DNA from 3 places in the Azospira sp. I09 genome. Region 1 is predicted to be linked to each of the others. Evidence: predicted binding sites of a transcription regulator. Region 1 holds the regulator's gene; each other region holds the start of a gene.
The links. Region 1 encodes FNR, which switches genes on or off when oxygen is low (the NO sensors DNR and NnrR bind a similar motif). Its sites were predicted from a motif close to TTGANCTAGNTCAA; they were not measured.
Positions count from the first base shown of each region.

Region 2: the regulator FNR is predicted to act here: its motif matches at 1,045-1,058, upstream of AZSP09_RS07070 (nitrite reductase).
Region 3: the regulator FNR is predicted to act here: its motif matches at 1,016-1,029, upstream of AZSP09_RS10520 (hemerythrin domain-containing protein).

Region 1 is NZ_AP021844.1:3,554,701-3,556,964, reverse strand. Features, by position in the region: gene hemN (oxygen-independent coproporphyrinogen III oxidase) at 1-868, opposite strand, end outside; gene fnr (fumarate/nitrate reduction transcriptional regulator Fnr) at 1,020-1,766, shown strand; gene AZSP09_RS16670 (hemerythrin domain-containing protein) at 1,862-2,264, opposite strand, start outside.
Region 2 is NZ_AP021844.1:1,528,768-1,531,031, reverse strand. Features, by position in the region: gene AZSP09_RS07080 (1,4-dihydroxy-2-naphthoate polyprenyltransferase) at 1-125, shown strand, start outside; gene cobA (uroporphyrinogen-III C-methyltransferase) at 132-929, opposite strand; gene AZSP09_RS07070 (nitrite reductase) at 1,156-2,264, shown strand, end outside.
Region 3 is NZ_AP021844.1:2,248,102-2,250,365, forward strand. Features, by position in the region: gene ruvA (Holliday junction branch migration protein RuvA) at 1-352, opposite strand, end outside; gene ruvC (crossover junction endodeoxyribonuclease RuvC) at 349-954, opposite strand; gene AZSP09_RS10520 (hemerythrin domain-containing protein) at 1,174-1,644, shown strand; gene AZSP09_RS10525 (DMT family transporter) at 1,641-2,264, opposite strand, start outside.

The sequences.
Region 1 (2,264 bases):
AGCCGGCATCGGTCAGTTTCTTGATGGCCAGGGAGAGCAGCTGCAGACGCGTGTCGGCGTTGGGCAGATCGCTCTCGTTGATGCGCCGCTGGGGCTTGAAGAGGCCCGGCAGGTGGGCATAGTTGTAGATGGAGAGACGCTCCGGGTCCATGGCCAGGACCCGCTCCAGGGTGCGGTTGAAGCCCATCACCGTCTGGTGGGGCAGGCCGTAGATGAGGTCCACGCTGATGGACTTGAAGCCGCTCTTGCGCGCCTGGTCCATCACCGTGAAGGTTTCTTCCTCGGTCTGGATGCGATTGATGGCCTGCTGCACCCGCTCGTCGAAATCCTGGACGCCCAGGCTCATGCGGTTGAAGCCCAGCTCGCCGAGCAGGGCCACGGTGGGCCGGTCCACCTTGCGCGGATCCACTTCGATGGAAATCTCGGCCCCATCCACCAGCTTGAAATGGCGGTGGGTGAGGTCCATCAGCTGGTGCATTTCCTCATGGGAGAGGAAGGTGGGCGTGCCGCCGCCCCAGTGCAACTGGGAGACTTCCCGATCCCCATCCAGCAGGTACTCGGCCTGCAGGGCCATCTCCTTGCCCAGGTACTTGATGTACTTGGCGCTGCGGCCGTGATCCTTGGTGATGATCTTGTTACAGGCGCAGTAGTAGCAGATGGTGTTACAGAAGGGGATGTGGAAGTATAATGACAGCGGTCGGCTGATACCGCCGATGTTGCGTTTGCCCAACCACAGCTTCAGGGCCTCGGCATCGAAGGCTTCGACAAAACGGTCAGCCGTCGGATAGGACGTGTAGCGCGGTCCATTGACGTCGAAGCGGCGGATGATCTGGGGATCGAAAACCAGGTTGTTGGCGGTAAATGTCATTGAAAAACAGTCGTTGCAGAACCACACATTAGGTGCGGCTTATTATCGTGGTGCAGGAACTGGGGCACGTTGTCCTGGATCAAAGGCTTCCAAAGGGCCTTCCGGCGCAGGTTACCACCATCCGAACGCCCTTGGCCCAGCGAGGAACAGCATGCCGTTGAAGAAGACCAGCGCCCAAGAAATTACCCTGTCGGTCATCAAGACCGCCTGCTCGAACTGTAACCTGCAAGAACTGTGTCTTCCCTACGGTCTCAACGAGACCGAGATGTCCAAGCTGGACGAACTGGTCAGCACCCGCCGCAAGATCAAGCGCGGCGACCACCTGTACCGGGCCGGGGAGGCCTTCGAATCCATCTACGCCATCCGCGCCGGTTTCTTCAAGACCGACGTGCTGCTGGAAGACGGCCGCGACCAGGTCACCGGCTTCCAGATGGCCGGCGAGCTGCTGGGCCTGGACGGCATCAGCACCGAACACCATTCCTGTAACGCGGTGGCCCTGGAAGACAGCGAAGTCTGCATCATCCCCTTCCCCCGCCTGGAAGGCCTGTCCCGGGAGATCGTGGCCCTGCAGCACCACTTCCACAAGGTGATGAGCCGGGAGATCGTGCGCGACCACGGGGTCATGATGCTGCTCGGCACCATGCGGGCGGAAGAACGGCTGGCCGCCTTCCTCCTCAATCTCTCCCAGCGCTTCACCGCCCGGGGCTATTCCCACGCCGAGTTCTACCTGCGCATGACCCGGGAAGAAATCGGCAGCTACCTGGGCCTCAAGCTGGAAACCGTTTCCCGCGCCTTCTCCCGCTTCCAGGAAGAAGGTCTGATCGCCGTGCAGCAGAAGCACATCCGCATCCTGGACATCCCGGGCCTGAAAAAGCTGATGACCCACCAGTCGGCCTGATCCCGGGCAAGCATCAAACAAAAAAGCGGCTCCGCGGAGCCGCTTTTTTATTGCCCGGATTATTGCCCGGGCTTAGTCCAGGCGTGCCGGCAGTCCTACTGTTCCCCTTCCGGAAACACCGCCCCCCGCCGCGCCGCCATGCTGCGGCCGACGGCGGCCGCCTGCTCGGGGGACAGCAGGCGCCGCCCCAGGGACAGCAGCTCCCGGGTTTCCAGATCGATGTGTCCCAGATAAAGCTCGGCCAACCCTTCCACCATGGCCGCCGGCAGGGCCTCGCTGCATTCCCCCGGCTGGGCCGCGACGATGGCCTGCAGGCGGGCCAGCACCTCGTCCCGGGCCCGGTCCATGCGCCGGTGGTCGGCCAGGATGCGTTCGATGAGGGCCTCCACCTGGGCCGCCACCGCCGCTTCCCGGGCCACCGCCTGGCTCGCCCGCAGGGCAGGAAAGAGGTCATCCTCCTCGTCCGCATGGTGATGGGGAGCGGCCACTGAGAAATAG
Region 2 (2,264 bases), 1.7 Mb from region 1:
TGGTGGTGCGCTTCGCCCGGGCGACGCCGGGTACCGGCCATAACCTGCTGCTCGGCCGCACCGCCCAGTTGCAGCTGCTGTTCTCCTTCCTGCTGCTCCTGGGCTGTCTCTTTCGACCCGGCTGATCCGGCTTAGACCGTCTCGGCTGCGGCCTGGGGTTCGAACCAGCTGAGCTGGGGCTGCAGCTGCAGCACGCCGCCGACGAAAATCAGGGCCGGCGTGGTGATGCCCGCTTCCTGCACCTTCGCTTCCAGAGTGGCCAGATCGGCCACCACCACCCGCTGCTGGCGGGTGGTGCCCTGTTGCACCACGCCAGCCGGGGTCTGCGGGGAGAGGCCGTGGGCGATCATCTGCCGGCTGATTTCTCCCAGGCCGGCAATTCCCATGTAGAAAACCACGGTCTGCTTGGGCCGGGCCAGGGCCTGCCAGTCCAGATTGACCGTGCCGTCCTTCAGGTGGCCGGTGGCGAACACCAGCACCTGGGCGTGGTCCCGGTGGGTCAGGGGGAAGCCGGCGTAAGCGGCGCAGCCGGCCGCCGCGGTGACGCCGGGCACCACCTGGAAGGGCACGCCGTGGCGGGCCAAGATCTCCAGCTCCTCGCCGCCGCGGCCGAAAATGAAGGGGTCGCCGCCCTTGAGGCGGACCACACAGCGGTATTTCTGGGCCAGCTGTACCAGCAGGTGGTTGATGTCGTCCTGGGGCAGGGTGTGTTTCGAGGCTTCCTTGCCGGCGTAGATGATCTCGGCGTCGGGCCGGGCCAGGTCCAGGATGCCGTCGCCAATGAGGTGGTCGTAGACCAGCACGTCGGCCTGGGCAATCAGGCGGGCGGCGCGTACCGTCAGCAGGTCGGGGTCGCCAGGGCCGCCGCCGACGAGATAGACGGTGCCGGGCAGGGCAGGGTGGGTGCGGTTCGGATCGGGCATGAGCATTATTTTTTCTCGTTTGGCAAAAGGCAGCATAGCCGGGCTGGCCGTCGGCCTTCAATCCCTTTTGGGGGTGTTTCGGCCTAGGCACCACTCTAGTGAATATCCCTACTTTTTGAAGTTGATTCGCATCAAGGATTTGGACAAGTCACCGGGCGCAATCTTTCGCCATCCCCGGATGCTGTGTCGGGGGTAACGGTTTGCTGATAATTCCTATTGAGGAGAGGAAAGCATGAAAAAGGGAGTTAGTGCCTTTATCTTTACGGCCCTCGCGGCCGCCATGGGCTCCGCTTTCGCTGCACCCGCAGCCAATGCGCCGAGCCTGACCAAGGAAGCCAAAGAGGCTTCCGCCAAGATCTACTTCGAGCGTTGCGCCGGCTGCCACGGCATGCTGCGCAAGGGCGCCACCGGCAAGAACCTGGAGCCGGCGAACACCCAGAAGCTCGGCCAGGGCCGTCTGGAAAAGATCCTGACCTACGGTACCGAAGGCGGCATGCCCAACTTCGACGACATCCTGTCCAAGGATGAAATCAAGAACATGGCCACCTACATCCAGCAGCAGCCGGATGTGCCGCCCGAGTGGGGCATGAAGGAAATGAAGGCCAACTGGAAGGTGCACGTGCCCGTGGCCGAGCGCCCCACCAAGCAGATGAACAACATCAATCTGCAGAACGTCTTCTCCACCACCCTGCGTGACTCCGGCGAAGTGGCCCTGATCGACGGCGACACCAAGAAGATCTGGGGCATCGTCAAGACCGGCTACGCCGTGCACATTTCCCGTACTTCCGCTTCCGGTCGCTACGTCTATGTGATCGGCCGCGACGGCCGTCTGGACCTGATCGACATGTGGTTCGAGAAGCCCACCATCGTCGCCACCCTGAAGGCCGGCCTGGAAGCCCGTTCCGTCGATACCTCCAAGTTCAAGGGCTGGGAAGACAAGTACGCCATCGTCGGTTCCTACTGGCCGCCCCAGTACACCATCCTGGACGGCATGACCCTGGAGCCCCTGAAGAACGTCTCCACCCGCGGCATCACCGTGGATGGCGAGTATCACCAGGAGCCCCGCGTTGCCTCCATCGTTTCCTCCCTGATCAAGCCCGAGTGGGTGGTGACGGTGAAGGAATCCGGCCTGGTCAAGCTGGTGGATTACTCCGACGTGAAGAACCTGAAGGAAACCACCATCGAAACCGCCAAGTTCCTGCATGACGGCGGTTGGGATGCCACCAAGCGTTACTTCCTCGTCGCTGCCAACGCCTCCAACAAGGTGGTGGTCGTCGATACCAAGGAAGGCAAGCTGGCCGCCCTGGTCGATACCAAGCCCAAGCCCCACCCCGGCCGCGG
Region 3 (2,264 bases), 1.3 Mb from region 1:
TGCCGATGCCCGGCACCTTGGTCAGGCGGCCGGCCTCCTGGCGGGAGATGGCCGCCGCCAGATCGCTGACGGAAAGGCCGGAAAGAATGGCCAGGGCCATGCGCGGGCCGACGCCGGAAATCTTGATCAGCTGGCGGAAGGCGAAACGCTCCGCCTCGGTGAGAAAGCCGAAAAGGAAATGGCCGTCCTCCCGCACCACGAAGTGGGTCAGCAGGGTCACCTTGTCGCCGTTGCCCGGCAGGTTGTAGAAGGTGCTCATGGGCACATCCACCTCGTAGCCGACGCCCTGCACGTCCAGGACCACCTGGGGGGGATTCTTTTCGGCCAGGAGGCCGGTGAGTCTTCCGATCATGTTCTCTTCCTTGGATTGGGGGCTTCCATCAGGCGGCCGCCGCGCACCCGCAGGCCGGCGGTGGCGATGTGGCCCAGCCCCTGGCCGCCGTGGGCGTGGGCGATGGCACAGGCCAGGGCATCGGCGGCGTCGGCGGACGGATCACCGGGCAGGCTGAGGAGGCGCTTGACCATGTGCTGCACCTGTTCCTTGGCCGCCTTGCCGTTGCCCACCACCGCCTGCTTCACCTGCAGGGCGGTGTACTCGCCCACCGGCAGGCCGGTGGACACCAGGGCGGTGATGGCGGCGCCGCGGGCCTGGCCCAGCAGCAGGGTGGACTGGGGATTGACGTTCACAAAGACCTTTTCCACCGCCGCCTGGGCCGGGCCGTGGGCGGCGACGATTTCCCGGATGCCTTGGTAGATCACCTCCAGGCGCTCCGGCAGGGTGCGGGTGTCGTCGGTGCGGATGCAGCCGCTGCTGACGTAGGCCAGCTTGTTGCCCAGCTTGTCGATGAGGCCGAAGCCGGTGCAACGCAGCCCCGGGTCGATGCCGAGGATGCGCACCGGCACGGGTGCGGCGGCGGCATTCGGCTTGGCGGAGACGGGGGGGATGGCGGACATGGCAGCATTCTAAGGGGGCGGACGCCGCCTGTCGCGCCCGACGGGAGCGCAGGCCCGAAATTTGACACGGGTTAAGGATTCGTCATGGACTCCCGCCCAAATTGGCAGGCATAAAAACCAATTCCCTGTGTCCACACCGTCGCAGGAGGGAGAACCATGTCACTGTTACGCAAAATCTTTGGCGATTCACCGCCGCCCCCCGCCCCCGAGGCCCCGCCCATGCCCGAGCCGGTTCCGGCCGCCCGCAGCGGCCCGGCGCCGGGAACCCAGATTCACTACCATCCGGCTCTGGTGCACCAGCTCACCGACGAGCACCTGGTGCTGCTGCAGGCCTTCGGCGCCATCCAGAGCGCCGCCGCCCAGGGCAACCTGACGGAGGCCGCCTCGCTGCTGGAAAAATTCCGGGTACGGCTGCAGGGCCATCTGCTGACCGAGAATGTGCGCCTCTACATCTACCTGGAGCACCAGCTGGCCGGCGATCCCTCCAGCTTCGCCCTGATCCACGAGTTCCGCCAGGAGATGGACGGCATCGGCAAGGCCCTGGCCGCCTTCCTGCGCAAGTACCAGAACCTGGCCGCCGAGCCGGGGCTGGCCCCGGCCTTCGTCGATGAACTGGCCGGCGTCGGCAAGGTGCTGGTGGAGCGCATCCAGCGCGAGGAAGCGACCCTCTACCCCCTGTACACCGCCTAGGCCCGCCGCGCCAGGTACACGCCCGCCACGGCCAGCCCCATGCCCGCCAGGGCCGGGCCGGAGAGGGTTTCGCCAAAGGCGGCCCAGGCGATGAGGGCGGTGGTGGGCGGCGTCAGGTAGAACAGGCTGGCCACATTGACGGCGCTGCCGCTGCGGATGAGCACGTTGAGCAGGCTGATGGCGCCCACCGACAGCACCAGCACCAGCCACAGCAGGGCGAAGACGAAGGTGCCGCTCCAGGCGATTTCCTGGCTCTCGCTGGCGCCGGCCACCAGCAGGGTCAGCACCGCTGTCGGCAGGAACTGGATGACGGCGCCGGAACGCAGGTCGAAGGCAGGGCAGAAGCGCTTCTGGTACAGGGTGCCCAGGGTGATGCCGAGCAGGGCCACCAGGGCCGGAACGATGGCCGGTAGCAGCTCGGCCAGGGGCTGGCTGCCGAATTTGCCGGAAACCACCAGCGCCACGCCGCTCAGGCCCAGCACCAGACCCAGCCACTGACGCCGGCTGACCGCCTCCCCCAGCAGCCAGCCGGCCCCCAGGGCGGTCAGCAGGGGCTGCATGCCCACCACCAGGGCGGTGATGCCGGCCGGCAGACCGCGCTGGATGGCCATGAAGACGCC